4 regions of the Virgibacillus carmonensis genome follow, and region 2 is predicted to be linked to each of the others. Evidence: riboswitches for the same ligand, from Rfam matches in the RefSeq annotation. Region 2 holds a riboswitch; each other region holds the start of a gene.

What was found. Region 2 has a riboswitch for S-adenosylmethionine ahead of AC3G7N_RS10550 (methionine biosynthesis PLP-dependent protein). Riboswitches for the same ligand answer to the same signal wherever they lie in the genome.
Region 1: another riboswitch for S-adenosylmethionine. It lies ahead of metK (methionine adenosyltransferase); the one in region 2 lies ahead of AC3G7N_RS10550 (methionine biosynthesis PLP-dependent protein).
Region 3: another riboswitch for S-adenosylmethionine. It lies ahead of AC3G7N_RS12035 (methionine ABC transporter ATP-binding protein); the one in region 2 lies ahead of AC3G7N_RS10550 (methionine biosynthesis PLP-dependent protein).
Region 4: another riboswitch for S-adenosylmethionine. It lies ahead of AC3G7N_RS02375 (methionine ABC transporter ATP-binding protein); the one in region 2 lies ahead of AC3G7N_RS10550 (methionine biosynthesis PLP-dependent protein).

Annotation. Positions count from the first base shown of each region.
Region 1 is NZ_JBYQFJ010000047.1:6,214-14,393, forward strand. Features, by position in the region: gene AC3G7N_RS19480 (amino acid ABC transporter permease) at 1-422, shown strand, start outside; gene AC3G7N_RS19485 (amino acid ABC transporter ATP-binding protein) at 419-1,147, shown strand; gene AC3G7N_RS19490 (tetraprenyl-beta-curcumene synthase family protein) at 1,203-2,270, opposite strand; gene AC3G7N_RS19495 (gamma carbonic anhydrase) at 2,340-2,855, shown strand; gene AC3G7N_RS19500 (thiol-disulfide oxidoreductase DCC family protein) at 2,892-3,299, shown strand; gene metK (methionine adenosyltransferase) at 3,357-4,556, opposite strand; SAM riboswitch class I at 4,878-4,984, opposite strand; gene pckA (phosphoenolpyruvate carboxykinase (ATP)) at 5,200-6,789, shown strand; gene AC3G7N_RS19515 (ABC transporter substrate-binding protein) at 7,001-7,984, shown strand; gene AC3G7N_RS19520 (ABC transporter ATP-binding protein) at 7,997-8,180, shown strand, end outside.
Region 2 is NZ_JBYQFJ010000011.1:6,848-15,027, reverse strand. Features, by position in the region: gene cysI (assimilatory sulfite reductase (NADPH) hemoprotein subunit) at 1-1,094, opposite strand, end outside; gene AC3G7N_RS10560 (assimilatory sulfite reductase (NADPH) flavoprotein subunit) at 1,370-3,226, opposite strand; gene AC3G7N_RS10555 (phosphoadenylyl-sulfate reductase) at 3,425-4,147, opposite strand; SAM riboswitch class I at 4,237-4,336, opposite strand; SAM riboswitch class I at 4,777-4,883, shown strand; gene AC3G7N_RS10550 (methionine biosynthesis PLP-dependent protein) at 4,963-6,084, shown strand; gene metC (cystathionine beta-lyase) at 6,081-7,277, shown strand; gene AC3G7N_RS10540 (manganese-dependent inorganic pyrophosphatase) at 7,435-8,180, opposite strand, start outside.
Region 3 is NZ_JBYQFJ010000013.1:77,527-85,706, reverse strand. Features, by position in the region: gene AC3G7N_RS12055 (S8 family serine peptidase) at 1-733, opposite strand, end outside; gene AC3G7N_RS12050 (M20 family metallopeptidase) at 1,412-2,623, opposite strand; gene AC3G7N_RS12045 (MetQ/NlpA family ABC transporter substrate-binding protein) at 2,806-3,615, opposite strand; gene AC3G7N_RS12040 (methionine ABC transporter permease) at 3,660-4,310, opposite strand; gene AC3G7N_RS12035 (methionine ABC transporter ATP-binding protein) at 4,300-5,331, opposite strand; SAM riboswitch class I at 5,403-5,506, opposite strand; SAM riboswitch class I at 5,610-5,713, opposite strand; gene AC3G7N_RS12030 (M20/M25/M40 family metallo-hydrolase) at 5,794-6,852, opposite strand; gene AC3G7N_RS12025 (thioredoxin family protein) at 6,986-7,534, shown strand; gene AC3G7N_RS12020 (potassium channel family protein) at 7,655-8,180, shown strand, end outside.
Region 4 is NZ_JBYQFJ010000002.1:218,512-226,691, reverse strand. Features, by position in the region: gene glpK (glycerol kinase GlpK) at 1-1,435, shown strand, start outside; gene AC3G7N_RS02390 (hypothetical protein) at 1,490-1,951, opposite strand; gene AC3G7N_RS02385 (Cof-type HAD-IIB family hydrolase) at 2,126-2,911, opposite strand; gene AC3G7N_RS02380 (pyridoxal phosphate-dependent aminotransferase) at 3,103-4,281, shown strand; SAM riboswitch class I at 4,342-4,453, shown strand; gene AC3G7N_RS02375 (methionine ABC transporter ATP-binding protein) at 4,530-5,543, shown strand; gene AC3G7N_RS02370 (methionine ABC transporter permease) at 5,533-6,198, shown strand; gene AC3G7N_RS02365 (MetQ/NlpA family ABC transporter substrate-binding protein) at 6,215-7,036, shown strand; gene AC3G7N_RS02360 (YwbE family protein) at 7,090-7,287, shown strand; gene AC3G7N_RS02355 (M3 family oligoendopeptidase) at 7,481-8,180, opposite strand, start outside.

The DNA.
Region 1 (8,180 bases), on a different contig from region 2:
ACTCACTTGAATTCATTTCGATGGATCGTACAACTGCAGGTATTATTACCGTAGCAATAAATGCCGGTGCATATTTTGCAGAAATTATCCGTGCTGGTATTCAGTCAATGGACAAAGGGCAAACAGAAGCTGCCCGTTCACTAGGATTAACAAGTACACAGAACATGCGTCATATTATACTACCTCAAGCGTTCAGACGGATGCTTCCAACGTTCACAAACCAAGGAATAATCAGCTTAAAGGATACTTCCCTACTCTCAGTAATTGGAATTGCTGATTTAACACAAAAAGGGCAGGTGGTAATCGCTCGAACATTTGAAGCCTTCAATATATGGCTGGCAGTTGGGGTCATGTATTTCATCATTATTTATCTATTATCCTTACTCTCTAGCTTTCTTGAAAGGAGATTTGAACTACGATGACAATGATTGATGTAAAAAACCTAAAGAAATCCTTTGGAAAGCTTGAAGTGTTGAAAGATATTAGTGTTTCCATTGAAGAACAAGAAGTTGTTTGCGTTATCGGGGCGTCTGGATCTGGTAAAAGCACCTTTCTTCGTTGTTTAAATCGACTCGAGGATATTACTGGTGGGCATGTAATTGTTGATGGTCAAGATATTACAGACAAAAGTGTTAATATCAATACGGTTCGTCAAGAAGTTGGAATGGTGTTTCAACAGTTTAATCTATTCCCACATAAAACGGTGTTGGAAAATATTATTCTTGCGCCAATGAAAACACGCGGAACTTCAAAAGAAGAAGCGACTAAAAAAGCTGAAGAATTATTGACCAAAGTTGGTTTAAATGACAAGGCTGACAGCTACCCTGGTTCTTTATCAGGTGGACAAAAACAACGTGTCGCAATTGCACGTGCCCTAGCGATGGATCCTAAGATCATGTTGTTTGATGAACCAACATCAGCACTTGACCCTGAGATGGTTGGAGACGTACTAGAGGTTATGAAACAACTAGCCATTGAAGGGATGACAATGGTTGTCGTGACACATGAAATGGGATTCGCACGCGAAGTTGGAGATCGCGTTTTATATATTGATGAAGGATTCATTGTTGAACAAAATGTTCCAGAAGAGCTATTCAGTAACCCACAACATGAGCGTACACAAGCATTTTTGAGTAAGGTTTTATAGTTTAGTCTACAAAACAACCTGATTTGATCATCAATTGATCGGTTCAGGTTGTTTTTCACTTTCCGGTAAGTTTGTAATAAAGCCTTGTATTCCAGTGGAAAAACTTTGCTTGTCCTCCACTAGTATCAAGTAATACTTTCCTCATATTAGTTCCACCGTTCAAATCACTTACTTTTCTATCACCTAAATATAACCCTACTAAGCCGTGTTGAACCATTTCATGAAAACGTCGATCAGGCAAACGCTGCACATGACTATGTGTTTTTTCAATAAAAGCTTGCAATCGTTTTTCTAGCTCTAATTGACTTTCATAATACGCACAAAAGTTTAAATCTGCTTCCATTTTATCTTCTTTTTGATCAATATAATAATCTAACAAAATATGTAGACCTTGCATATATGGAAAATAGCCATGATAGATAGCTGACGCCATTTCAGGTGACATTTTTCCACCAAGTGCATACGAAACTAAACAAAAAATGCCCAATGTTGAGCCTGCTGCTGCTGAAAATTCATACCACCTTAATTGTGGTAAGTCTTCCTTGTTTTCGTCAAACCAGGAAGTCAGCCGCGGTATTCTTTCACCATGGTTCACATGTTTATGAACCTGTAAGTCTCCATACAGGCTGCAAAGTTTCACTAACAACTTCTTAATAGTTTCATACCCTTCCCTATTAGATAATGTCTCTTGACATGTCTGAACTAAATCGTTTAAATATCCACCATCATCCTGATCATCACGCAATTCATAATAATTCTTAACCGGAACTTGCGGTGATAACGCGTCGAGCATCGATTGATGTAACATTCGAAAATCAGATGGATCAAGAGATGTACTCCGATCACAAAGGTTATCTAAATAATCACTAATCGTTTGGTAAGCTACAATGAATTGTATAGCCTCTTTCCAATTCTCCTTTGCGAGAATAGCATATACTCCCCCGCCCTGACAATGAAAGCGTTTGGAAGAAATGCTTGCAAGTGCTTGATTACGTAATTCTTTGTTCGGAATTTTCTCCGCACGGCTTTTCCAATACCCCAATTCTGTACGAACCCGCGGGAAAATTTTCAAATATACCTTACTCATTAATGAAAGCGACGATTTCGGCACACGATACGACAAGTCACTTCCTCCTTTCACTTTTAATTTTTTGTTATACTACTTATACACCATACTTTTAGGAGGATACAAATGATACACCACTATAAAAATATAGCACCTACTATTCATGATTCTGCTTTTATCGCAAATGATGCAGTAATTACTGGGGATGTTACAATTGGCGAAGAATCAAGTATTTGGTTTAAAACGGTGATTCGGGGCGATGTAGCGCCAACTAGAATCGGAAAAAGAGTAAGTATACAGGATTTATCAATGGTTCACCAAAGCCCAGACAATCCTGTTATTGTAGAAGACGACGTGACAATCGGGCATCAGGTCACACTCCATTCGGGAATCATACGTAATAATGCACTAATCGGAATGGGGTCGCTTATTTTAGATGGGGCTGAAATTGGTGAACATGCATTCCTAGGGGCAGGTAGTCTTGTGCCACCAGGCAAAAAAATTCCGCCTCGCACACTAGCATTAGGTAGACCAGCAAAGGTAGTACGCACGCTTACAGATGAAGACTATCAAGAAATGGAACGCGTTAGAAAAACGTATGTGGAAAAAGGACAATATTATAAACATAATACATCTTTGTAAAATAAAAAGCGCTAGTAACTCAGAGGTGAGATTTGGATGAATAAAATTATATTATTTGATGGAGAGTGCAACTTATGTAACTGGAGCGTTCAATTTATTATCAAAAGAGATCCAAAAGGTCATTATAAATTTGCCTCGTTACAAAGTAAGGTTGGTAAAATGATTGTAGAGAAACAGCACATCCCAAATGATATTGATAGTTTCATACTAGTAGATAATCGTAAATGTTATTATAAGTCAACAGCTGCACTTCAAGTATGCAGGAAGTTAAAAGGAACTTGGAAAATGGCTTACTTCTTTATTATTATTCCAAAACCCATAAGAGACTTTTTTTATGGAGTGCTTGCTAAGAACAGATATAAATGGTTTGGAAAAAAGGATAGGTGTATGATCCCTTCTCCTGAAATGCGAAATAGATTTGTACAAGAGGAATCAGATTTGTAAAAGGTAAAAATAAAACGTCACGACACCAAAATTGGAAAGTCGTGACGTTTATGTTTACTATTTAGTTGTAAGAGCTTTTAATTCCTCTACTTTATCTGTCTTTTCCCAAGGGAATAAGATATCTGTTCGACCAAAATGTCCATACGCTGATGTACTTCGGAAGATAGGCTTTTGTAAATCAAGCATCCGTATTATGCCTGCTGGTCTTAGATCAAATAACTTCCTTACTGCTTGAACCAAGTCCTCTTCATTTACTTTTCCAGTTCCAAATGTATTGATAGCAATAGATACTGGTTCCGCTACCCCAATTGCATACGCTAATTGTACTTCACACGTTTTAGCTAGATCAGCAGCTACAATGTTTTTTGCTACATATCTCGCCGCATATGCCGCCGAGCGATCCACTTTCGTAGAATCTTTCCCACTAAATGCTCCTCCACCATGGCGAGCATATCCACCATACGTGTCAACGATAATTTTACGGCCAGTAAGTCCCGCATCACCTTGTGGTCCACCAATTACGAATCGACCTGTAGGATTAATAAAGTATTTTGTTGTTTCATCTAATAGTTGCTCTGGTACAACAGGACGAATTACATGTTCAATTAAATCTTTTTCAATTTGTTCGGTAGTGATATCTTGATGATGTTGGGTTGAAATAACAATAGTATCTACTTTTACAGGATTATCATTTTCATCATACTCCACAGTTACCTGTGTTTTACCATCTGGACGCAGATAATCCAGCGTCTTATCTTTCCGAACATCTGCTAGTCTTTTCGCTAGTTTGTGCGCTAACGAAATGGCAAGAGGCATCAATTCCTTCGTCTCATCACAAGCGTAGCCAAACATTAATCCTTGATCCCCAGCACCGATTGCAGCGATTTCATCATCAGTCATTTTACCTTGACGTGCTTCAAGTGCAGTGTTTACCCCTCCTGCAATATCAGCTGACTGCTCATCAATTGCAGTTAGAACAGCACAGGTATCAGCATCAAAACCATATTTTGCACGGGTGTAGCCAATATCCTTAATCGTTTGTCTCACGATTGCTGGAATATCTACATACGTATTGGTAGAAATTTCACCAGAAACTAATACTAACCCGGTTGTTACAGTTGTTTCACACGCAACACGTGCAAGTGGATCTTTTTTTAAAATTTCATCTAAAATGGAATCTGATATCTGGTCACATATTTTATCAGGATGCCCTTCAGTAACAGATTCAGATGTGAATAAACGACGATTTGCAGCCATATGGCTAAATCCTCCCCTTATAATGAGTTACGGATCTCTGTCTTTCCAGTATGAAAACAAAAGCGGAAGCGCTTGGTCAGTGGCGTATGGACTGATTGACCTGTGCAAGATTAGATGAACTTGACTTATCGCCCGTAATGGGGAAAGTCAAAAATGAATCTTTTGCTGTGATGAAGTGAAGATGAAGTCCACTAGCCGCTAAGCGCTGTAGCTGGATATGGCTACTATTATAATTACTGTAACCAAGGTTCAGTATATTTAAATTCCTAAAACAAAAAAAGCCCTTCCTGTATTCATGAGGAAAGGTGTTGTGGCCATTTCCTCTTATTGTTCAAGGAGTGATCCTTGCATCAGGTTAGCACCTTTTCACAAAAGTGATGGTTGCTGGGTTTCATAGGGTCTGTCCCTCCGCCAACTCTGAATAAGAGAGTATCCGTTCGAGATTAATCGTACCGAAATCAATTAATGATGTCAACTTTTTTTAACTTAATACGAAATTTTTCTTATGCGTTTGCATATAAAATAATAGATTAGTATGGATTAATTTTATAAATGTGTTATACTAATAAACAGATTTACAAACATATATAAATAAAACTTATTTTTTAAAAACAAAATCCATCCAAAAAGGTAGGTATCATACATGAAATCGGTGGAACAATCATCATTACTAGAAGAATTAATTTCCCATAAGAAGGTACAAAAAAACTTATCTGTGTCTCGTTTAGTTGAAAGAATACTGGATCGAAATGAAGGTACATTAATGTCATCCGGTGCCATTCAAGCAACTACCGGTAAGTATACCGGCCGTTCCCCTGATGATAAATTTATCGTTCGCGATGAAACGTGTGAAAACTTTATTGAATGGGGATCAGTGAACCAACCAATTGACGAAAAGTCATTTGAAAACCTATATACAAAAGTAATGAATTATTTAAAAGAAAAAAATGAATTATTCCAATTTAGAGGTTTTGCAGGTGCTGACAAAAAATACCGTTTACCAATTCAAGTCATCAATGAATATGCATGGCATAACCTATTCGCTAGACAATTGTTCATTACACCAGATGATGAAGAATTACAATCACATGACCCAGGATTTACTATTGTTTCTGCACCTACGTACAAGGCGGATCCCGCAGTTGACGGAACGAATTCAGAAACGTTTATTCTTGTTTCCTTTAAAAAACGCATTATTCTAATTGGTGGAACTGAGTACGCTGGAGAAATTAAGAAATCCATTTTCTCTGTTATGAATTACCTTTTACCACAACGTGAAGTGTTATCCATGCACTGCTCTGCAAATGTAGGGCAAGAAGGAGACGTTGCTTTATTCTTTGGCCTGTCTGGAACAGGTAAAACAACACTTTCAGCTGATCCATATCGTCGTTTGATTGGTGATGATGAGCATGGCTGGAGTCCAAACGGTGTATTCAATATTGAGGGTGGCTGTTATGCAAAGTGTATTAACCTGTCACAAGAAAAAGAACCACAGATCTTTGATGCTATCCGATTTGGTTCAGTGTTAGAAAATGTTAGATTTGATGAAAATACACGTATTCCAGATTATGATGATACATCGTTAACTGAAAATACCCGCGCAGCATATCCATTAGAAAATATTGATAATATTGTAACACCTAGCGTTGCTGGTCACCCAAATACCATCATCTTTTTAACAGCTGATGCATCTGGAACGTTACCACCGATCAGTAAATTAACAAAAGAGCAAGCAATGTATCACTTCTTAAGTGGATATACAAGCAAGTTAGCCGGAACAGAACGTGGAGTTACAGAACCACAAGCAACATTTTCTGCATGTTTTGGTTCACCATTCTTGCCACTTGCACCATCAACCTATGCAAAAATGTTAGGTGAGAAAATAGATCAATTTAACTCAAATGTTTTCTTAGTAAACACTGGTTGGACCGGTGGATCATACGGCGTCGGAAATCGCATGAAGCTTTCTTATACTCGCGCTATGATTCATGCAGCACTTGAAGGTGAACTAAACACGGTCGAAACAACAAAGAATGATATCTTTGGATTGGAAACCCCTATGCATGTCCCAGGAGTTCCTGATGAAGTTTTAGTTCCAAAGAAAACGTGGGAAGATAAAGAAGCTTACGATACAGAAGCGAAAAAGCTTGCAGTGAAGTTCCATGAAAACTTTAAGAAATTCACACAAGCCAGTGATGAAATTAGTAACGCTGGTCCATTATATAGAGGTTAATACTCACAAAAAAACCGGTCTTTACACAAAGGCCGGTTTTTTTGTGTTCTAAAACTGTCTAGCACTTGGACAGTAAAGAACTATAATCGCTAGTATTCTGTCTGTCCCATTCTACAAACCACACTTTTTCCTAGTATAGGCAATCACACATTTACATGGATTTCATAAACTATTTAGACACTATTCTATTCGAAAGAAAGGACCTGAGCTTATGAAAAAAATAACCTTTACATTGCTTATTGGGTTAACAATTGTTCTTCTGACAGCATGTAATTCAAATGAAAAGTCCTCTATTAAATTAGCTGAAGTAACACGCTCTCTTTTTTATGCTCCTCAATATGTTGCTCTTGAGAAAGGCTTTTTTGAGGAAGAAGGATTGGAAGTTGAACTCCAAACAACTTGGGGTGGTGACAAAACAATGACTGCACTTCTTTCTGATGGTGCAGATATTGCACTTGTCGGTTCTGAAACGTCCATTTACGTGTATGGACAGAATGCAAATGATTATGCCATAAACTTCGCACAATTAACGCAAACAGATGGAACTTTTTTAGTTGCAAAAGAACCCCATCCAGATTTTAAATGGGAAGATCTAAAAGATAGTACATTCCTAGGGCAACGTAAAGGTGGAATGCCTCAAATGGTTGGGGAATTTGTGCTTAAGCAAAACGATATTGATCCCCATCAAGATCTTAACTTGTTGCAAAACATCGATTTTGCAAATATACCTGGAGCATTTGTCTCTGGCGACGCTGAGTACGTTCAATTATTTGAGCCAACAGCAAGTATTTTTGAAAAAGAAGGAAAGGGACATATTGTCGCTTCTTTCGGTGAAGAGTCAGGGCACGTACCTTACACCGTTTTCATGGCGAAACAAAGCTACCTGAATGAAAACGATGAGGAGATTAAAAAATTCACTGAAGCTGTTTATAAAGCACAGACATGGGTAGCCGAAAACAGTGCTGAAGAAATAGCGAAAGTTATACAGCCATATTTTAAAGAAACAGAGTTAGATATTCTTGCGTCATCGATTGAACGATATAAACAGCAAGGATCATTTGCAACAGACCCTATTCTAGATAAAGAAGAATGGAACAACCTAAAAGACATTATGGAAGAAGCTGGAGAGTTACCTGCGGATGTACCATATGAGGAATTAGTAAATACGAAATACGCAGAGGAAGTTATAAACTAAGGAGGGAAATAAATGTCGTTTCTAACCTTAGATAAATTGTCACACCATTATTTTTCAGAAAAAAGCTATACACAGGCATTAGACAATATCTCATTCTCCATTAACGAAGGAGAATTCATTTCACTACTCGGTCCCAGTGGTTGCGGGAAATCAACTATTCTTTCTATCATCGCTGGAATTGTTCCTCAAACTTCCG
Region 2 (8,180 bases):
CCGTTTTGAATAAATAGAGTTAGATGCCACCTGCCGTCACCCTTTACCCAACCATAGCTATCACCGTTATGATCGAAATGATAAGGTTGCGCTTCTTCAAGATCCCATCCTAATCGTTCGTTTAGTTCATTTTTAAGCCAATCAAGTCCTCTGGCATCAATCGTATATTTAAATCGGGCATTTTTTCTTTCCGAGCGATTCCCGTAATCTCGCTGAATGGTGATTATCTTTTCCGCAACCTCGATGATTTTATCTGTAGGACAGAACCCAATAATCCTTGACACCTGAGGATATGTGTTGGTATCACCATGAGTCATTCCCATTCCTCCACCTACTGCAACATTGAATCCTTGCAGCTTTCCATCTTCCAAAATTGCGATGAAACCTAAATCCTGGGAAAAGATATCCACATCGTTTGAAGGTGGAACTGCAATCCCAATTTTAAATTTCCTAGGCAAATAAAGAGGTCCATACATAGGTTCAATTTCTTCTGGTTGGCGACTGTCAACAACCTTTTCCTTATCAAGCCAGATCTCGTGATAGGCGTTCGTTTTTGGTAATAGATAACGACTAAGTTTTGATGCCCATTCGTAAACCTCTTCATGAATTTCTGATTGAGAGGGATTCACATTGCACATCACATTTCTGTTCACATCACCACATGCGGCCAGTGTATCCAGTAGTGAATCATTAATTTCCTGCATGGTATTCTTTAAGTTCCACTTTAGAATCCCGTGCATTTGGAACGTCTGCCTAGTCGTTAATTTTAGCGTTCCATTACCATGTTTTTGAGAAAGATCGTCCATAACTAACCATTGTTCCGGTGTCGCGACACCACCTGGGACACGTGCACGTATCATAAATTGGTATGCAGGTTCCAGCTTCTGCCGCCGCCGCTCATTTCGTAAATCTCTGTCATCCTGTTGGTAGCTGCCGTGGAACTTTAACAACTTATTATCATCATTAGAAATGCTTCCACTAATCTGATCCTTAAGACCTTCTGCAATTGACCCCCGCAGATAATCACTCTCTTTCTTTATACGCTCAAGATCACTTGTCGGTCCAGGCTGCTTTGGATTGCTATTTTCAACCATTTTCAAACTCCTCTCAGGATTGTCAAAAATTCTGTCATTTTTAATATAGGCTGTTTTCTAAAAGGTTGTTGTTTTTGTTTGTTGCTATTTAACCCTTGCGAAAAATTGTGTCCTAACATACCTCTCCGGAAATACACTACGCGCACCTTAGGGCTTGCGCTTTTCCCGCTGGAGTCTTCGTGTAATTCCTTCGCTAGCATGGCTTTTGACTTCCGCTTCGGGCGTTGCCGCAATATCGTAGTTTATTGATTTAGTGGCAACTTACGAAAGGAGCCTTAATATATATCACGTTGATAACGTTTTTGCTGTCGCATTTCACTCAGATAAACTTCCGCTTCCTCATGGCTCATGTTCCCCTCTTGTTTGATGATTGTTAGCAATGTAGTATGAACGTCATTTGCCATACGTTTCTCATCGCCACATACATATACACTTGCTCCACCTTTCAACCATTGAAAAAGATCCTTGCTTCTTTCAAGCATTCGGTGCTGTACATATACCTTCTCAGGCCTATCACGAGAAAATGCGACATCCATCCTGGACAACACGCCTTCCTTAAGCCACTTTTGCCATTCAATCTGGTAAAGGAAATCCGTGGAAAAGTGCTGATCACCATAGAATAACCAGGTTTTCCCTTTTGTACCTGATTCCTCCCGATCTTCAAGGAAAGATCTAAAAGGAGCCACACCTGTTCCTGGTCCAATCATGATCACTGGCGTTTTGGAATTAGCAGGAAATTTAAAATTATCATTGTGCTGGATATAGACTGGTAATAATTCACCAGGCTGTATTCGTTCCCCACATTCACCAGAGCAGACACCTTTCCGATCCCGTCCATGTGCATTATATCTAACCGTTCCAATCGTAAGATGCACTTCTTCTGGGTTCGCTTTAAAACTACTCGTAATGGAGTAGAGGCGAGCTGGGATCTTCCTAAGAACCTGTATAAATTCACTAGGCGAAACACCAATGGGTTGGAAATCCTGTATTAAATCAAGCAGGTCTCGCCCATCAATATACGCTTTTAGTTCTTCCTCCTGCCCTTGTTTTACGAGCTTACTTAAACCTTCATTCGAGAACAGCTCCGCCGCTTGCTCAAGCAACGGCTTCGTCAGTCTAGTAATCTCGAAATTAAAGATTAGAGCATCGCGTAATGTGCGCTGTTCTCCTTGTTTATTTATTGACACAGTCTCGTCAGGGTTCCAGCCAATCTCATTGATAAACTCATCTACCAAACTAGGATCATTTTTAGGGAAAATACCCAAGCTGTCTCCAGGTTCAAAAGTAAGATTAGATCCTTCAAGCGATAACTCTAAATGTCTGGTTTCTTTATTGGATCCACGCCCATTGAGATTCAAGTTTTCCAAGACTTCTGCCTTAAAAGGATTTGTCCGTGAGTACATCGCCGGTTTAGCTGTTAGTGAGTCAGCTCCTACCTGCCCTGTCTGGAAAGTTCCATCTATTGAAGCAACCTCTTGAGAATCGTATAATATCTCAAGGACACCCTCACCCCATTCTGCTGCAGGTTCGTCAAAATCTACATCACAATCGATTCGAGGATAAAGCCGTTTACCACCCAATTCCTCCAGTCGTTTGTCGAAGTCCTTGCCAGTCTGACAAAAAAACTCATAGGATTGATCTCCCAGAGATAGAATAGAAAATCGCATATCCTCAAGGTTAGGTGCCCGCTTACTGTGTAGAAATTCATAAAAGGATAGCGCATTATCTGGCGGATCCCCTTCTCCATGTGTACTTGTTACAATGAGCAAGTCCTGGACTTTTTTTACGTCCTTTGGTTTAAAGTCGTCGAATGAAGATAGCGAGACCTTGAAATCCCGCTCTTCTAATTTATGAAACATCTCTTCAGCAAGCGCCTGACTATTACCAGTGTCAGATCCAAAGAGTATCCTCACTTCACGCGAAATGGTCTGACCATTACTATGAGGAGACACTTCGTTACCTGGGGCGTTCTGCACCAGTGAACCAGCCGATACCGAAGATTCCGTAACCTGGGGAGCAGACAAATACCCGCCCAACCAAATTTTTTGTGACTCTGTAAGTGTTGGCAGAACACGATTAAGGTTCTCCGCTTGCTCTTGATTAAAAGGGCTGTTTGTTACCTGTAACTGCAAAGATATTCACCTCACACAAAATTATTTTTTTGAATATATCGTGCTTACATATTTTTAATGGTTAATCAAAAATATTTCAGGTATAAATCACCACCTTATTTTTAGCTTGTTCACATAATGCATTGTAAGCAAATCAGTTTACTCGGATTTAATCTAAAAGTCTTCCAATTTCCAATCAAGATGAATCTAATTAGAACATCAACTAGAGGTATGAAGTCCACACTCTGTTTTATTAACCCCAGCCCATCTACCAGCACGAGAACCATCGGAATTTGATACCGGTGACGTACATGGTATACAGCCAATACTTGGGAATCCCTGATCGTGCAATTCATTGTATGGCAGGTTGTTTACTCGTATATATTCCCAAACATCACCCCAAGTCCAATGAATTAATGGGCAAACTTTGATGGATTTAAATCGTTCATCCTTATTAACAAAATTGGTATTCTTACGGGCAGGAGACTGTTCCCTTCGAAGGCCAGAAATCCAAGCTGGAGCTCCACTTAAAGCTTCTTCAAGAGGCTTTATTTTTCGAATAAAACAACATTGGTTAGGATCGCGTGCCCATAAGGCTGAACCGTACTCATCAGCCTGTTCCTGCAGCGTTATGTCAGGTTTTTTTAATTGAATAGAAAGTTTAGAGTACTTTTTCTTTATTTTGTCAATAAGTTCATATGTTTCCTTAAAATGAATCTCCGTATCAAGAAAAACAATTTTCGCATCCTTTTTCACCTTGGAAATCAAATCAATTAATATAACTCCCTCCGCACCAAAACTGCATGCATAAACGATCGAATCCCCGTATGATTCATAAGCCCACCTTAGAATTCCAGATGCTCCTTTTGTGAAATCGTCTTGTTCCCATTCTTGAAAAGGATCTCCAGGGAAATCACTATATGTGACCGTATCGTTATTCATACTACACCCCTCCAGATAAAAGCTATTCTTTCAAATTAAAAACCCCTTCTAAAAAAACAAGAAGAGGTAGGCACTATCGCTAGTTACTCTTCCTATCTCCAAGTTTTTCACTTCTGGAATTAGCACAGTATTTAAAAATCTGTTGCTGAGGCTTCAAAGGGCCAGTCCCTCCACCTCTCTGGATAAGAAAATTGCATATTCAGTTTTAAATTATTACAAACTCTACAGTTGTTATCATTGAATGTCAACAGGGAATAAAAAGATTTTTAGAAAAAATCGGTATTCGCCTTCTCTTTGATAGTAAAAAAAATTTATTTTAAACCTAATCACTTAGAAGTTTTTATACTTTGTTTGAGTGAAATATAGGAATTTTGTTTTTTTCATTTTTATAAAAAGCTCAGGGCCCCTTGAAGGACACGACAAGCATAAGCAGAGCGGTGCAGTGTGGATGGGTTTCCTCGCGCGTAAGTGAACTGCTTATGTCTCGAGTGTCTAGGCGCTGGAGCTAGACAGATCATCGCCGAAATTTTTCTTTTTTTGCTCTTAAAAAAAGCCATTTATCCCTTGCATTATTTTCCAATGTATATTAAAGTATTGGAAATTAAACTTTTCGTAAAATTAAATAACTATTCTTATCAAGAGAGACGGAGGGATTGGCCCGACGATGTCTCAGCAACCAGCCATTTAGGTCATGGTGCTAATTCCAATAGGTTTTTACCTACCTAGTAGATGAGAAGATTGCTTTCGTTATTAGGGACCTTCTTCTTTCTAGAGGGTCCTTAATTTTTTTATTTCATATGAAAAGGATGAATGACATGACTATTAAAAGTTTAGAAACCAGATTAGTGCAATTAGGTAATAAAAGTGATGAGACTACAGGTGCTGTAAATCCACCGCTATATTTGTCAACAGCATACCAGCATCAAGGACTTGGCAGGTCTACTGGATATGACTATACACGTACAAAAAATCCAACTCGAGCTATTTTGGAAGAAGGAATTGCAAACTTGGAAACTGGTGATTCTGGGTATGCCTGCAGTTCCGGAATGGCTGCCATTCAGTTAGCCCTTTCCCTTTTCCGTACAGGAGATGAATTAATTGTTCCAGAAGATATTTATGGAGGTACATACCGTTTACTTGAGCATTATTCAGATGTCTATGATATACAAACAATTTATTCAGAGTTTACGGATATCCATGAAACAGAGAAGTTGATTACACATTGTACAAAGGCATTATTTATCGAAACCCCAACTAATCCATTAATGCAGGAAATCGATATCGTGCAGTTTGCAACACTTGCTGATAAACACAACCTCTTACTTATTGTTGACAATACTTTTTTAACCCCTTATCTGCAGCGACCACTGGAACTCGGGGCCGATATCGTAATTCATAGCGCAACTAAATACATCGGTGGACACAATGATGTGCTAGCTGGATTAGTTATTGCTAAAGGAAGAGCAATCTGCGAGAGGTTATCTGAAAACCATAATGCTTCTGGTGGGGTACTGCCCCCTTTTGATTCGTGGCTATTAATCAGGGGGTTGAAAACACTGGCTTTACGGATTGAACGACATGAAGAGAATGCAAAGAAAATAGCGGGGTATTTAAGAAGTGAACCTAGTGTTATTGACGTTTTATATCCAGGAAAGGGTGGCATGCTTTCCTTTCGGCTAAAAGAAAGGGATTGGATGGAGCCCTTCTTAGAGAATCTGCAGTTGATTACTTTTGCAGAAAGTCTTGGAGGAGTAGAGAGTTTTATTACTTACCCTTCAACTCAGACGCACGCAGAAATTCCTCAAGAGGAACGAATACGTCGTGGAATAGACGATCACTTATTGCGTTTTTCTGTTGGAATTGAACGAGCAGAAGACTTAATAGAAGAACTAAAACAAGTATTTTCAACCTTAGGAAAGAAGGTTGACCGGCTATGAGTTTTGACAGGAATCAATTGGAAACAAAATTAATTCACGCATTATCAAATGTGGACGTTGAACAGAAAACAGGTGCAGTAAACGTCCCTATTTATTTATCATCCACTTTTCACCAAGATAGCTTTGATCATTTTGGCCCATTTGATTATAGTCGATCAGGAAATCCGACAAGGCAAGTATTGGAACAAACAATTGCCGAATTAGAAAGTGGTGTTAAAGGGTTAGCATTTGCATCTGGAATGGCAGCTATTTCTTCTGCTTTTATGCTACTTTCTGCTGGCGACCATGTGCTAGTTTCTGAGGATGTTTACGGTGGTACGTATCGTTTTATAACAGAAGTGTTAACTAAGTACAAGATTGATCACACATTTGTAAATATGACAGATCTTAATGAAACCGCTAGAGCAGTCCAACCAAATACGAAGGTGATTTACATGGAAACGCCATCTAACCCGTGTTTAAACATTACAGATATTGAAGGCGTAGTAAAGGTTGCTAAAGCTAATCATTGCTTAACCTTTCTTGACAACACCTTTATGACTCCACTCTACCAAAAACCGCTTGAACTAGGAGTTGATATCGTGCTACATAGTGCCACTAAATTTTTATCAGGCCATAGCGATGTTATTGCCGGTTTAGCAGTGACAAGGAACACGGAACTTGGGGAGGAGTTAGCATTTATTCAAAATTCCTTTGGATCCATACTAGGGGCTCAGGATTCTTATACCCTCATCCAAGGGATCAAAACATTAGGCGCCCGTCTAAAACAGTCATCCGAATCCGCAAATAAAATAGCTATTTATTTACATAATCATCCGCTAATTGAAGAAGTGTTTTATCCTGGTTTAACTTTCCATCCAGGGCATTCAATCCATATTAGGCATTCTAGAGGTTTTGGTGCTGTTCTTTCTTTCCGTTTACCAAATAAAGCTGCAGCTAAAGTATTCGTCGAACAAATTCGACTACCTGTTTTTGCCGTAAGCCTTGGAGGGGTCGAATCGATTCTTTCTTATCCAGCAACAATGTCTCATGCTGCAATGCCCAAGCAAGAAAGAGAAAAAAGAGGCATTACCGATGGATTGTTAAGACTTTCTGTTGGACTGGAACATGTGGAAGATTTAATCGCCGATCTAGATCAAGCATTGAAAGTACCTCATCACCAACTGGGATTAGTCAGTAATCTAAATAAGTAACTAGTACTAGATCTGGATTATCCACTCGTTCAGAACTTTAATCAATATAATGAAACCGTCGAGGAGCCCTGCTGCAAACCATTGTTATCCGTAATATAAACAAAATGACTATCAAATTTGAAATTTGATAGTCATTTTGTTTAACATTTTCATTATTCTACATAAACGTGTCAGTCAAATTTGTAACGATTTGTTTCTTACGTGAAACAACACCTTTTAATAATGCACGGTTATTTTCGAGTTGTACATCAAATGCCTTTTCCACATTGCCTTTAGCTTGTCCAAGTGCAATAACTTCAGAATCATTATTTAATATATCAGTCACAACAAACAAGAATAAATCCAGCTTTTTATCAGCAATTGTTGCGTTCATTTCTTGTTCCAAATCTGACTGAAGCTCGATCACTTTTTTCGTATCCACTGCATTCACTTGTGCGATTTCTACTTTTGCTCCATTCATTTCAAATTCCTTCGCATCCATGGTTATTAAATCGTTGATTGATTTATCACTTAGATCTGCTCCTGCTTGTAGCATTTCTAGCCCATATTCATCTAGATGAATCCCCGCAATTTCAGCCAATGCATGTGCTGCCTCCACATCTTCCTGTGTACAAGTTGGTGATTTTAACAATAATGAATCAGAAATAATTGCAGATACTAGTAATCCAGCAATTTCTTTTGTAATTTCTACATTATTTTCTTCATACATTTTCTTTAAGATTGTTGCTGTACACCCTACTGGCTCCACGCGAAAATAAAGCGGTTCTCTCGTTTCAAAATTGGCAATTCGATGGTGGTCAATTACTTCAATGATTTTGACCTCATTGATATTTTCTACGCTTTGTTGGAATTCATTATGGTCAACTAAAATGACATTCTCCACATCACTTGGAACACGCCCAA
Region 3 (8,180 bases), on a different contig from region 2:
CGGTTGCTGCGTCATATCCACGGTATTTTTCTTTTAAAGCAGGATGATCCCACTGAACACCTGTATCAATACTAGCTACAACCGTGCCTGTACCATCAAACCCCATTTCCCATACTTGGGGTGCTCCAACACGATTAACATTCCACTCAACGTTAGCCACTTCAGATTTAGGTGTTTTCGAGTCTTTTGTTTTTGTTGTAAATAATTGACGCGTTTCATTTGGTAATACCTTCTCCACTTCAGCAAATGACGCGACTTTTTGAGCAATCTCTTTCGTCGCTGTAACAGCCATCCCGTTCACGATATAATACGATTTTATATCTTTTACATTGCCTTTTTCAGCCTCTTCTTCTAGAAATTGCTTTACACCTTGCTGTGAAACAAGAGAAGTCGCTTTTAGTTCTGAGACAACAGCTGAACGTTGGATAAGCTCAAGCTTTTGTGCAGTTAGATTAGCAGACTTAGCACTTGCCTTCGCTTCCTTTGCAATTTTTTTGGTGTCCGCTTTTTCCTTAAATTTGATTAAAAATGTTACCTTATCATCCTTTTCGAAGCTTTCTAGCAAACGGTCACTCACTTTAACTTTTGTGACAGCCTGGGTATCGTTTACTGATCGATGCAATTTATCATTTGTTTCAGCACTTGCAATTCCTGGTGTAATTAACGAAAATGACATGAGTAATGATGCTGCAATACTAAAGGCTCTAATTCGACGTTGTTTCGTTTTTCTCAATTTCCTTCCTCCTCTCGAATTTTGAAACTAAGCTTCACACACCGTCAAGATAATTGTCTTTACATGTAATGCATGTTTAGACAATATAAAAAACACCCCTTGCCTCCTTTACTAAAAAATAGTGTAGGTTCTAAAGCTGCAGCGGTGCCGTTTGTAATATTCTTGTTGTTGCTGTAACTATAATGTAATACAAGTGAAAAAGGTGTCATAATTTGTCGAATTGAATCAGAATTTTTAGAAAATGGTAAATAAGTACTGATTCTTGAATTTTGTTGTACAGGCAAAAGACCTATCAGCTAAAGTTACTTTGAACGAAAAAGGGCTGTATACATTGTTATCACACCCTTTATGAGTAAACAGACTGTCTATTTACTTATAGGCATTTTTCAACAAAATAAAAAAATGAATCGTTATTCCTATGTTAAAGTAACCTAAAAGTTTGAGTTAGCAAAATTTTATAAAAACATAGTTCTATTCACCCTTAGTTCTTATTTAATTTACTTTTTTTACCATTACTAAGCCCTATAACAATTTTGTTTTCGCACTACCTTATGACCCATAAGAGAAAATTCAAAGATAAAAAAACATCCCCTTATGCTTTCCTCCAAGCAAAAGGGGCGTTTACATGTAACCAATTATGATGGGAAAGTCTGATAATTTGCTTCCAGTTTTCACATATTAGTTGGCGCGTTGCGTTTGTTCTTTAAATTCTTGGTAAATTCCATCATATAATGATTGATTTGTTAAAAGCTCTAGTATTGTTAATGCTACTGCTTTTGCTCCTGTAATAACTGCTTGATCTCCCTTTTCAGATTTAGCCGCTTCTCTGAATTCAACCGTGTGCCCTACTAAGTCACTGGAACCAATTTTGATATGTGGGTGAATAGTGGGAACAACTTGACTAACGTTCCCGGCATCAGTGGATCCAAGTCCTTTTCGTTCTTCCGTGCTTACTGTTTCTCCAAGGCTTTCTGCTACACCTTTAAAAACGTTATCAAAGTTCCGGTTAATAATAAAATTATCTACCTCATTTTGAAATGGATTTATTTTTACAGTTGCACCTGTAGCAAGAGCTGCCCCATTTGCAATACCTGTAATTTTTTCTGTGACATCATTTAGCACTGACCTTGTTGCAGCTCGAATAAAGAACCGTGCCTTTGCATACTCTGGAACGATATTAGGTGCATCACCACCGTTTGGGATAATACCATGAATCCTTACATCCGACGGTAAGTGTTGCCGTAATGCGTTAATCCCATTAAACAATTGAATTACTCCATCTAAAGCGTTGATTCCTTTATCTGGTTGTGCTGAAGCATGTGCTGGCTTACCAAAAAATTCAAAGTCCAGTGGATCGACAGCCAAGCTAGGACCCGTTAGATTTGTCTCATTTCCAGGGTGAAGCATGATTGCAGCATCAATCTTATCTAGTAACCCAGCTTTCACAAAACTTCCTTTTGCACTGCCATTTGGTCCACCTTCTTCAGCAGGAGTTCCAAGTACCACAAGTTCCCCGCCAATTTCATCAATTGCCTTACTTAATGCAATGGCTGCTGCAACACTAGTCGTTCCAATGATATTATGCCCGCATGCATGACCTATTCCTGGTAAAGCATCGTACTCGGCTAAAAATCCAATTCGTAGCCCTTCTTTTTCCCCTTTTCTTTTAGCCAAGAAAGCTGTCTCATGTCCAGCAACCCCCTTTTCAACAACAAACCCTTCCTTTCCAAGAATGTCCGTTAACAATTCGGAAGCGAAAAATTCCTCATTTCCAATTTCAGGTCTATTGTGGATCGCATGACTTGTTTTAATATAGCGTTCTTTATTTTCTTCTACATTGTCGATAATACGCTTTTTTATTTTTTCCAAGCTTTGTGTAACTACACTCATCTATTCACCTCATCTATTTTTTATTAATAGTACTTGTTCACAAAGTCACCAAATTAGAAACAAGAAGTTCAAGGCGGTGAAGTCTTGAGGACCGGAATGTAGGTTACTGCTACATGAGGACCGGAAAGACAAGCCAACGAAGAAATTCGTAGTTTATCATTTGGTGACTTTGTGAACACCCTCTACCAGCCAATATTACTTAACGGTACAAATGTTGGTATCTGATTTCCATCATACTCTTTTTGGATTAACTCCTTTACTTCTTCTGATTGATAAATATCTGCTAGCTTCTGCAGTGTTTTGTCATCTTTGTTTTTTTCTTGAACGGCAATAATATTTATATATGGTGTAGCTGTTTCATTTTCATGAAAAATAGAATCGCCTAATGGACTAAATCCAGCATCAACTGCAATACCATTATTAATAATAGATGCAGCTACATCTGGTAAGACCCTTGGAGTTTGAGCAGCCACAAGTGTTTCAAACTTTAAATTTTTTGGGTTTTCTACAATCTTATCTACTGAACCATTACCATCAAAATTTTCTTCTAATTTAATTAAACCAGCTGACTGAAGGAGTAATAATGCACGTCCCATATTTGTTGCTTCCTTTGGTAAGGCAATTGACGAACCTTCTGGAATTTCTTCAGGTGAATCATATTTATCGGAATAAAGACCCATTGGCGCTATAACTGTAGTTGCAATTGGTACTAAATCCAAATCATGTTCTTTTATAAATGAATCGAAATAAGAAACTGTTTGAAAGGCATTCGCATCGATTTCCCCTTCAGCAAGTGCCAAGTTTGGTTGTACATAGTCGGAAAATTTAACGATTTCAACGTTAATTCCCTCTTCTTTCGCCTTTTCTGCAATAAAATCCCAAATCGTTGTGTCAGAGCCGCTAATTCCTACTGAAACAGTTGATTCGTCATTTGAGCAGGCACTAGTTATCACCGCTAAACTTATAAATAATAAAAGTCCAATTCTTTTCATGTTGTTTTATCCCCTTTTTGTCTAGTTCATTTTTTTGTGTTTTTTTATCTTCGCCTGATTTTTCTAGATAAAATATTTCCTGTCGTTTGTAATCCTTGCACCATTACGACAAGAATGGCTACTGTAATAATCATCACTACCGTATCGAATCGTTGGTATCCATATGTAATGGCTAAATCACCAAGTCCTCCTCCACCAATCGCACCAGCCATAGCGGAAGCGCCAACAAGTCCTATTGTTGCAATTGTTAATCCCAGTAGTAGTGAGCTTAATGCTTCTGGTATTAAAAAACGGGTAATGATTTGTCTCGGTGTCGCTCCCATCGATTGCGCTGCTTCCATCACACCAGGATCAACTTCTAACAGCGAGTTTTCTATCAACCTGGCAATATAAGGACCAGAAAATAAAACCATTGGGACGATTGCCGCAGCAGTTCCTATCGAGGTTCCAACGATCAACCTGGTAAATGGTATAACTACCACAAGAAGGATAATAAACGGTATAGAACGGAACAAGTTCACGATTGTATTTAGTACACTAAAAACGGCAGCGTTCTCCCATAAATGTCCTTTACGTGTTACAACTAATAAAATTCCGAGCGGCAATCCGATTACCGTAGCAAAAATTAATGAAAATGCAACCATTGTAATGGTCTCTCCTAATGCTACAATAATTTGATCAAAGTCAACTAACATCCTCTAGCACCTCCTTGATTGTTACTTCTTGCTGGTTGATATGCATAATAACTCTACTAATCTCTTTCGCCGAACCCTCAAACTTCACAATCAAATTACCAAGGGATGTTCCTTGTAATTCTGTTATACTACCAAACAACACATTTACTTCTACATCGAATTTTTTCGCTATTTGTGATAAAAGTGGATGTCCAGCCGATTCACCGACAAACACAATCCGATAAATCTGATTGGTAGCTTCTTGCGCTCGAATTAATCGGTAAACTGATTCTGGTATCTCATCATGCATGACTGTGCTAACGAAATTATGAGCAGTTTTTGTTTTTGGTTGAGCAAACACATCAAAAGTTGATCCAGATTCAATCACCTTTCCACTTTCTAGCACTGCGACCTTATCGCAGATTTCCCGGATGACTCCCATCTCATGTGTAATGATTAAAATCGTGATTTTATACTCCTGATTTATTTTTTTCAACAGTTTTAAAATGTCATTTGTCGTCTGCGGATCAAGCGCTGATGTTGCTTCATCACACAATAATACGGATGGCTTTGTTGCTAATGCCCGTGCAATTCCTACTCGTTGTTTTTGCCCACCTGAAAGTTGGTCTGGATAATTATCTGCCTTATCACGTAACCCAACAAAATCTAACATCTCGAAAACTCTTTTTTTTACTTCTTCCTTTGGTGTCTTCATTAGCAGTAATGGCATTGCCACGTTTGTAAAAACTGTTTTTGAATTCAGGAGGTTAAAGTGTTGAAAAATCATTCCAATATTTCGCTTTGCTTCACGTAGTTCTTTTGGCGTAAGACTGAGTAAGTCCTGATTGTTTACAATTACTTTTCCTGATGTTGGACGTTCGAGCAGATTCACACAGCGTACTAACGAGCTTTTTCCAGCCCCACTAAAACCAATCACCCCGTATATTTCACCTTTTTCGATATGTAAGTCAACATCGTCTAATGCTTTTACTTGTGTTCCGTTACCTTGATAAACCTTCGTTACGTTCTCAAAAGTAATCATATTTTCCCTCCTTAAAATGCAAAAATGCCTCTTCTTAATAAAATAAGAAGAGGCATCATAAAACTTCCCTCTTCTCATCTATCAAGCTTACTGCTTGCTGGAATTGGCACGTTACTAAAAAAAGTACGCTGCCGAGGTATCGTAGGGCCAGTCCCTCCACCTCTCTAGATAAGAAGTTGCTATTCAGTTTTTAAATAAAGCGAAGGCGACTGTTTAAGAATTAAAAAAATCCCTCCTTATGATAATAAGAAGAGATTTGGATATACATCCGCCCACTCTTCTTATTTTTCAAGCTAATGCTTGTTGGATTTAGCACAGTACTTTTAAAAGTCCGTTGCCGAGGTATCGCAGGGCCAAGTCCCTCCACCTCTCTGAATAAGAAGTTCACTATTTAATTACTTAATACAATACTACCGTCATGAAATTTTGTCAAACAGTTTTTTCACTATTTTATAATTTTTCTCAGTCTTCTAATGGGTTTAAACTTTCTTCACCGGTTAAATTGGCTATCATCGTCACAAGTAGCTCAATTTCTTCATCAATATCCTCATAGCTAGCTGTTTCTACAGGTGAATGCATGTACCGTAATGGTAGTGAAACAAGTGATACTGGCACACCACGCCCTGTTAAACGCATTTTGTCGGCATCTGTGCCTGTCATTCTTGGTGTTAACTCATATTGTATATCCATATTTAAGTCTTTAGCCGTTTTTTCAAGCAGTTTATTAATTTTGATGTTTATCGGTGCTCCTTTAGCAAGAACTGGACCGCCATCTAAACAAACATCACCATGCTTATTTTTATCAACGGCTGGATAGTCCGTTGCAAAGGTAACGTCACAAGCGATTGCCATCGTTGGTTCGATTCCTGCAGCGGCAAAATAGGCTCCACCCATATTTGTTTCTTCATTCACCGTACTAGCAGCGTACACTCCTACTTTACAGCCTTGATCAGCCAATCGCTTTAGAACTTCTGCAACAATAAATGAACCTGTGCGGTTATCCAAACCACGGCCTGCTATATAACGATCCATTAATGGTTCCGGATCTGTTTTATATACGGCAAGATCTCCTATTTGCACATATTTTCCCATCTCTTCTTTAGATCTACATCCACAATCAATAAATAAATCTTCAAGTCCAAATTCATTTTTAAGACCGCCGTGGTGCTGTGCATTCACACCGATAACACCAGTCACTGTTTTTTCATAGCCTAGTATTGTAACTTTCATTCCTACTGCAGCTTTTGGGTTAATTCCTCCCATTTTATCAAAATGCAAAAACCCTTTTTCATCGATACGATTTATTACTAATGCAATTTCATCACAATGCCCTGCGAGTAAAACCTTAAAGGGTGCATCTGGGTTTAGAACACCAATTGCGTTACCCGCATTATCCGTGCGAATCTCATCGGCAAAATCTTGAACATAGTTTATCCATTTCTTCTGAATATGCATTTCATTACTTGATGGTGACGGTGTTTTTAATAATTCTAATAGAAAATTTCTGTTTGCTTGTTCCATTAAAAGTTCCTCCTACTAAATTTATTCTCCTATAATCATAGCAAATTTTATTGCGGTAAGCACTTTTGTTTACGAACCATGTCTAGTTGGGTAAAATTTGACAAAGACTTGTATACAAAGGAGAGAAATTTGAATGACGTTAAATGAGTGGTATGAAAAAGGAATGTCACCTGACGCATATATCGAATCAATGGAAAAACATAAAGAAAATTTAATACATATTTATGATCACTTCACGGTTCCAAATGATGAGGAATTTTTCCAACATGTAAGTAGAAAGCGGCTTCGAGTGTTGGTTTTGACGGAAGATTGGTGTGGAGATGCCATGTTAAATGTACCAATTTTATTGCGTATCGCCGAGTATACCAATATGGAAGTGGCTTTGTTTCCGAGAGACGCGAATTTAGAACTCATGGATCAGTATCTTACGAACGGAAAATCAAAATCCATACCAATATTTGTTTTCATCGATGAAGCAGGTAATGAAGTAGCAAAGTGGGGACCTCGAGCAGACAAGATTCAACAATTTCTTGATGATTCTCGTACAAATTTACCTAATAAGGACGCTGATGACTACAAAGAAAAGCTCAACGAAATGCTACTCTTCATGACAAAATCATTTCGCGATAACACTGATTTCTGGGATGAAGTATATCAAAGCATTAAAAAAACAATACAATAACCCTGAATTGAAAAAGGCATCCTGCTTGGATGTCTTTTTTTACGTTTATTCGTCCATACTGTAAGAAAAAAGAAAGCATTAGCTAAACATTAAAAAATAACTATAAATAAAGGTGAAATCATGCGTATTGAACTATTTAAACACATATATTTCCGGTTACCAATTATTCTGAGGCTATTGATTTCTGTATTTCTACTCATGCTCTCGTTTGGCGCTATCATCCACTTTGTTGAGCCAAATGAATTTCCGACCATTTTTGATGGTGTTTGGTGGGCATTTGTAACGGGAGCGACAGTTGGGTATGGTGATTATGTACCGTTAACAGTTCCTGGAAAGGTTATAGGTATTTTGTTGATTCTATCGGGTGGTGGACTACTTACTTTTTATATTACGACTGTATCAGCGGAAACCATTAAACATGAAAGTAGTTTATCTAAAGGAAAAGTTACATACAAAGGAAGTGATCATATCATTATTGTTGGCTGGAATGAGCGTACCAGACAACTTATCGATATCATCATATCCAAGGATAAACTTACCCAAATTGTTCTCATTGACCACAGCTTACAGCAGCTACCTTATCAAGAAATACCTGTACACTTTATACATGGTGATGCTAGTGAAGATGAGACACTTTTAAAAGCAA
Region 4 (8,180 bases), on a different contig from region 2:
ATTTAATCATGATGGGGAAATCGTTGAAACAGCGCAAAAGGAATTTGAGCAATTTTTTCCAAAGCCAGGCTGGGTCGAACACGATGCCAACGAAATATGGACATCTGTCCTTGCATGTATCGCGGAAGTATTGCGCAAAGCTGATATAGAACCAGACCAAATTGCTGGCATTGGTATTACCAATCAGCGTGAAACTACGGTTGTATGGGATAAACATACCGGAAAACCAATATACAAGGCGATTGTGTGGCAATCACGTCAAACTGAAGATATTTGTAAGAAACTTCGGGAGCAGGGTTATAATGATTTATTTAGAGAAAAAACAGGTCTGTTACTTGATCCGTATTTTTCAGGTACAAAAGTAAAATGGATACTTGATAACGTAGAAGGCGCTAGAGAAAAAGCCGATAATGGAGATTTATTATTTGGAACGATGGACACATGGCTTGTTCATAAGCTAACTGGTGGAAAAAAACATATTACAGAGTACTCGAATGCGTCTCGAACGCTGATGTTTAATATTTACGATCTAAAATGGGATGATGAATTGCTCGACATCTTAACGGTTCCAAAAAGTATGTTGCCAGAAGTACGTCAATCTTCCGAAGTATACGGCGAAACGGTAGATTATCATTTCTTTGGCCACGCGGTTCCGATTTCGGGTATAGCTGGAGATCAACAGGCAGCATTGTTTGGTCAAGCTTGTTTTGAGAAAGGTATGGCAAAAAACACGTATGGTACAGGCGGCTTCATGTTAATGAATACAGGCGAAAAAGGTGTAGCATCTGATAATGGTTTGTTGACCACATTGGCTTGGGGTGTTGATGGCAAAGTAGAGTATGCACTGGAAGGTAGTATTTTTGTATCCGGTTCAGCAATTCAATGGCTTCGTGATGGGTTAAGGATTATTAAAAACACGCCAGAAAGCGAAGATTATGCGTTGAAGGTGAAATCGACAGATGGTGTATATGTGGTACCTGCTTTTGTTGGACTAGGTACACCATACTGGGATAGTGATGCACGTGGTGCGGTCTTTGGATTAACCCGTGGAACAACGAAGGAACATTTTATTCGCGCAACGTTAGAATCGCTTGCTTATCAAACGAAAGATGTGCTGGATGCAATGATTGCGGATTCAGGTATTGATTTAAAAACATTGCGAGTTGATGGGGGAGCAGTTAAAAATAACTTCCTTATGCAATTCCAGAGTGATATTCTTGGAGTTCCAGTTGAACGTCCCGTTGTACAAGAAACAACGGCGCTCGGTGCAGCGTACTTAGCAGGACTTGCTGTTGGGTACTGGGAAAGTAAAGAAGAAATCGCTTCACAGTGGAAAAATGACCGTACGTTTACAAATGAATTAGATGAGGGAAAAAGTAATGAACTTTATGAAGGATGGAAAAAGGCGGTTGAAGCAACTAGAGTTTTTAAGTAAACCCTATTATCATTCACTACAAAAAAAAACTGGGCTAATTTGGCCCAGTTTTTGTTAAAATTCTTTGTTAAAACCTTCTTCATCTAAAAACTGTGTGGCCTGTTTATAGGAATGAAAAGATCCATCAAGATTTTGTCCTGCGTATACGTTCCACAATCCGTCTTCATAGACAAGTAATAAAGTCTGTTCATTCGCATTTAACCAGTGCTCCTCATCCGGAATTTCCTCAGCATTTGCTTCCGGTGAAAGGGACTTGATAGCTTGTTGGATAACGTCAATCAATTCACTTTCCGAGTAATCACGGACATTGGTCATCCCTTTATTATCTGTTTCAAAATTGCCTACATTTTTAGTATATACAAAACCGTTGCCATTTGGATGTAAGTGTTGAACGACGATTTTTTTATCCAAAGCGCTCTCTTCGTAATGAAAATTTACCCGTCCCATTGATATATCTTTTCGTTCCAGTTCGGGAAAATTGTTAATGATAGATAGTTTTTCTTCAAAAGTTAGCATAATTCCTCCGTTTACCATTGATTTGACTTGTAGTTAGTATAGCCTTATATCTCGGTTTCATAAAATGGAGACGATCGTTTACGATCAACTCTCGGCCGAGGACGAGCGACTTTTTTACGATTACGATCAACTCTCAGTCGGAGACGATCAACTTCCTTACGATTACGATCAACTTTATTCCACTAATCCAAGCGTTTTTAATCCGTTATAAATTCCTGAATTGGATACGGTTGTTGTACGTTTTTTTGCATAGGCAAACAAGTCTGGGTGGGCGTTACCCATGGCAAAACCCTCCCCGACGGTTTGAAGCATTTCTTTGTCATTCATGCCATCACCGAATGCAATCGCATCTTCTTTTCTACGGCCCAACTTTTTAAGGACAGTTTTGATTGCTTCACCTTTGTTGACGTTTTTTCGAATGACATCAAAGCAATTATTAATTCCGCCGACATTCACTGGTGATAGATACAAATTTTCATCTATGGAATAAAGGGCAAGATCATCATCGTCGATATTAATCAATGTCATACTTAAAATGTCATTTTTTATATCTGGCGTTATTTGATCATTTTCCTTTAGAAGAAATGCATTAATAAATGCCTTTGTAGCGCGTGAATCAGGTGCTGAGTAATAATTCTTTTCGCTTGTATAGACGACAATTTCATGGTCGTGTTTGTCAGCTGTCTCCAGGAAATGTTCAACGGTACTGGTATCCATCGGTTCATCTACTACTGTTTCATTTTGATAGATCGCAAATGCACCGTTATATCCAATAAAAGAATCAATCGATAGTTCTTCAGCCAAATCGTAAATTTCATGGAGTGGGCGCCCTGTGGAAAGAAAGACTTCCATACCCTGTTTTTTAACTTGTTCGATTGCATTTTTTGTAGAGTCCATAACAGTATGATCAGGTCGCAAAATAGTCCCATCTATATCTAAAAATAGTGTGTTGTATGTCATTGTTGATCTCCTTACCTTTTTTATTATCTTGTAATAGTACCATAATAGTCCACTTTTATCTAAAATGTGGATATATTGGTTGTATTATCATTAGAAAGATATGTGAGATGGTGTTGCATTTTTCTTCCTTTACAAACCACTAATCAGAGGCTATTATTAGTAGCAATTATCAGAATTGGGGAGTGAGAGATTTGCATAGGTTTGAACAGTCTGAGGCATTGAAACGTTTGCCAGAGCAATTTTTTGCGAAGCTTGTAAAAAAAGTGCAGCAACTGCAAAACGAGGGACACGACGTGATTAACTTGGGGCAGGGAAATCCAGATTTACCTTCACCCGATCATATTGTTGAGTCATTACAAAATGCTGCAGAAGATCCAATCAATCATAAATATTCACCGTTTCAGGGTTTCGGGTATGCTAAACAAGCGATGGCTGACTTTTACAAAAGGGAATATGGGGTTGAGGTCGATCCAGAAACGGAGGTGGCCATCATGTTTGGGGCTAAATCCGGCCTTGTTGAGCTGAGCCAATGCCTGCTAAATCCAGGTGATACGGCATTGTTACCTGATCCAGGTTACCCGGATTATATGTCAGGTATTGCACTTGCAGATGCAAAAACGGAAATGATGCCATTACTTGAGGATCATAATTTTTTACCTGATTATGGCCAGATTCGAGATGACGCATTGGACAGAGCGAAATTAATGTTTTTAAATTATCCAAATAACCCGACGTCAGCGACTGCTACAAAGGAATTCTTCGATGAAACTGTTGAGGTTGCAAAAAAACATGGTATCTGTGTGTTGCATGACTTTGCGTATGGTGCGATTGGGTTTGATGGGCAGAAGCCACAAAGTTTCTTGCAGTCAGAAGGGGCAAAGGACATTGGAATCGAGATGTACACCTTATCGAAAACATATAATATGGCTGGCTGGCGTGTTGCGTTTGCCGTTGGGAATAAGTCAGTAATTGAAAGCATAAATTTAATCCAGGATCATGTTCACGTTAGCTTGTTTGGTGGGATTCAACAAGCTGCAGCGACTGCACTGAACAGTGACCAGGAAGCGGTACAAAAATTAGTGTCGACATACGAAGAACGCCGAAATTGCTTTATCGAAAAGCTAAATGAAATCGGCTGGAAGGTTGAGGCGCCAAACGGAACATTTTTCGCTTGGTTACCAGTTCCAGAGGGCTATACCTCAGAAGAATTTGCAGACTTGCTACTAGAAAAAGCACATGTTGTTACAGCACCTGGAAATGGCTTTGGCCCGGCAGGAGAAGGATATGTGCGGATAGGATTGTTAGCTGATGAAAATCGACTGTCGGAAGCGGTACGTAGAATCGGAAAATTAAATCTTTTCCGAAAATAATTATTGACAAATATGAAAAACGGCTATATGATTAGTCTTATTAAAATTTTACAACTACATATCTTATCCAGAGTGACGGAGGGACTAGGCCCATTGATGTCACAGCAACCTTCCGTTTTGGAGTGGTGCTATTTCCTGCAGAATGATAGTTTACCATTCTGAAAGATAAGGATTGAATACAAACTCAACTCCCTCTTTCATTTTGGAAGAGGGTTTTTGTGTTCTTGAGAGGGAGAGGGGGGTAAGCGATGATTGAACTTCAAGATATTGAAAAGGTTTATCAAACGAAACATGAGAAAATTATCGGGGTTGACCGTGTATCACTGCAAGTGAAAAAGGGGGAGGTATACGGGATTGTTGGCTATAGTGGTGCTGGAAAAAGTACGTTGCTTCGCTGTATGAATATTTTGGAACGCCCTACATCAGGAAGCGTCTTGGTTGATGGGGTTAATCTACTAGCCTTGCCTCCGAAAGCGTTACGAACAGCACGACAATCAATCGGCATGATATTTCAAGGTTTCTATTTAGTCGCTTCTAAAACGGTGTTTGAAAATGTTGCGTTTGCGTTAAAGGCAGCTGGGCTGAGTAAAGATGCCCGAAAAGATAGAGTAGTAGAGTTGTTGGATTTAGTAGGTTTAACCGACAAGATCAATCATTATCCAGCGCAGTTAAGCGGGGGGCAAAAGCAACGCGTTAGTATCGCAAGAGCTCTTGCAAATAATCCGAAAGTACTGTTGTGTGATGAGGCCACATCAGCGCTTGATCCTAGTACAACAAAGTCCATTCTGGCATTATTGAAACAGATTAATGTAGAGCTCGGTATCACGATAGTCGTGATCACACATGAGATGGAAGTTGTCAAAGAAATTTGTCACCGATGTGCCGTAATGCAGGATGGGAGGATTGTTGAGGAAGGTGCTGTTTATGATATTTTTTCCGATCCAAAAGAAGGGCTAACGAAAAAGTTTATTCAAACTGTACTGCAATTTTCATTACCTGATAAATTGTTAGCAAGATGTAAAGGTACATTGATTAAGCTTCAATTTCGAGGAGAGCTCGCAAAAGAAGCAATTGTATCTGATATGCTTCAAGGATATCGGGTTAGCGGAAACATTTTACATGGAAAAGTTGAATACATTCAGGATGCGCCGCTCGGAATTTTTGTCATGGAGTTAAATGGTGATAGAGATGAAGTGGAAAAAGCAATTACTTATCTGATGAATCGCGTGAAACAGGTGGAGGTGATTCAGCATGGAGTTTAGTCGTCTAATCGATATTTTGCCAGAACTTAATTTGGCATTCTTTCAAACGTTGTACATGGTTGGTGTAGCGTTAGTGATTGCTATCGTAATCGGACTACCACTTGGAATAGTATTGTATGTCACAGATCGAGGGCTATTTTTGGAAAATAAAGTGGTAAAAAGCATCGCTGGGGTAGTGACCAATCTAATTCGTTCGGTACCATTTATTATTTTACTAGTTTTCTTATTGCCTTTTACGAACTACATATTAGGTACGACAATTGGACCCACCGCTGCTGCAGTCCCATTATCAGTTGCTGCTATCCCATTTTTTGCAAGAATAGTGGAGTCTGCTGCGCGTGAAATTGATAAAGGTGTGATTGAAGCGGCAATTTCTGTTGGCGCTTCGCCGTGGATGATTATTAAAGATATTATTCTACCTGAAGCTAAGCCTGGAATTATTAGTGGATTAACGATTACGACGATCAGTTTAATCGGGTATTCCGCAATGGCAGGCACAATCGGTGGCGGTGGTATTGGTGATCTAGCGATTCGATATGGCTATTACCGCTACGATGATATGGTGATGTACACGACTGTAATTGTATTGATTGTGCTGGTGCAAGTTATTCAATACACTGGTGATTTCATTGCAAGAGCAGTTAATAAACGATAATAAGGAGGATTTTACTATGAAAAAGGGATTAGGTCTAATTTTTACGTTAGTTATTTTATTGGTGCTGACGTCTTGTGGTTCTGGAGGGGCATCTGGTGAATCAAAAGATGACAAGACAATTACATTTGGTGCAACGGTTGGCCCTTACAGTGACATGGTAACTACAGCATTAAAGCCATTACTTGAGGAAAAAGGATATACAGTTAAAAATGTTGAGTTCAGTGATTACATTCAACCAAACAAAGCTTTGGATAACGGAGATTTGGATGCGAACTTATTTCAGCATAAGATATATTACGAAGCATTTGAGAAAGAGCATGGCATGGATTTGTCTGAGATAAAAATTGTTCCAACAGCTCCAATGGGTGTGTATTCTACTAAATTTGATTCGTTAGAGGACATAGAAGACGGAAGCACAATTACGATTGCGAATGATCCAACAAATTTAGCTAGAACATTGATTATGTTACAGGATGCAGGTCTTGTTACGATTAAGGATGATATTGATCCATTACGTGCGACGGTTGATGACGTGGTGGATAACCCGAAAAATCTAACATTCCAACAAGTGGAAGCTGGACAACTGCCACGAACAGTGGAGAGTGAAGATTTGGCTGCAGTCCCAGGAAATTATGCGCTAGCAGCAGATCTAGATTTATTGGATGCCTTGGTCCTAGAAAATATGCCTGATGACTACCGCAACCGAGTGGTTGTTAATACAAAAGATTTAGAAACAGAATGGGCAAAGGATATTAAAGAGGTAATTGAATCTCCGGAGTTCGAAAAAATAATCGATGAAGAGTTTAAAGGATTTGGCAAACCAGAGTGGATGAAGTAATTGATTCTGTCATGTATAATGTGAATAGCTTTAAACAGAGAGGATAGTTTGACATGACAATAGATGGAAGATATCGGGAACAGGTACAACCTGGACTTGAGGTTGATATTGTATTGAAAAAAGACCAACGTACTGGTCAACTGACCCATGGCGTTGTAAAAGATTTATTGACGAAGTCATCCTATCATCCACACGGCATCAAGGTTCGTCTTGAGGATGGGCAAGTTGGTCGCGTAAGTAATGGGAAGTAAATAACCGCTAACCTCTGATATAAGGAGGTAGCGGTTATTTTTTTATAGTAAAGAAAGTATAAACGAAAATCTGTCTAGCTTCAGCACCTAGACCCTCGAGACATAAGCAGTTCGCTTCTGCGCGAGGAAACCCATCCACACTGCGCCGCTCTGCTTATGCTTGTCGTGTCTTTCAAGGCGCCCTGAGCTTTTCTTATAGTGACTGATCATCTACTGAATCAAGCCACTCTTCAATCGTGTCTACTACAGATTCAACCGTTCCTTCTGTAAACGGTGATCGTAGGTTGGCTGATTCAACCAGCCCTAAAAATGCTTTTTGTCCACCTAGCTGACAAAGTTTAATGTAGTCATTCCACGCTTCCTTGTGATCTTCTTGTGCGCGTTTCCAGAACTGGAAAGCACAAATTTGAGCGAGTGTGTAGTCAATGTAATAAAACGGTACATCGTAAATATGACCTTGACGTTGCCAAAACCTTCCTGATTCTAGATAGTCATTTCCATCATAATCACGGTGTGGCAAATAGGTTTTTTCAAGCTTCTTCCATGCTTGGTTTCGGTCTTCTGGAGTCCATTCGGGATTTTCATAAACAAGATGTTGGAATTCATCTACCGCGACGCCATATGGTAAAAACTGTAAACCGTCTGCCAAATGGGAGTATTTATACTTCTCGGTATCATCTTGGAAGAATAATTCCATCCATGGCCATGTGAAAAATTCCATGCTCATCGAGTGAATTTCTGCTGCTTCATGCGTCGGAAATCCGTATTCAGGGATACCAATATGCCGGCTCTCATAAACCTGGAATGCATGACCGGCTTCGTGTGTCAGAACATCTATATCACCGGATGTTCCATTAAAATTTGCAAAAATAAATGGTGACTGGTAATCATCA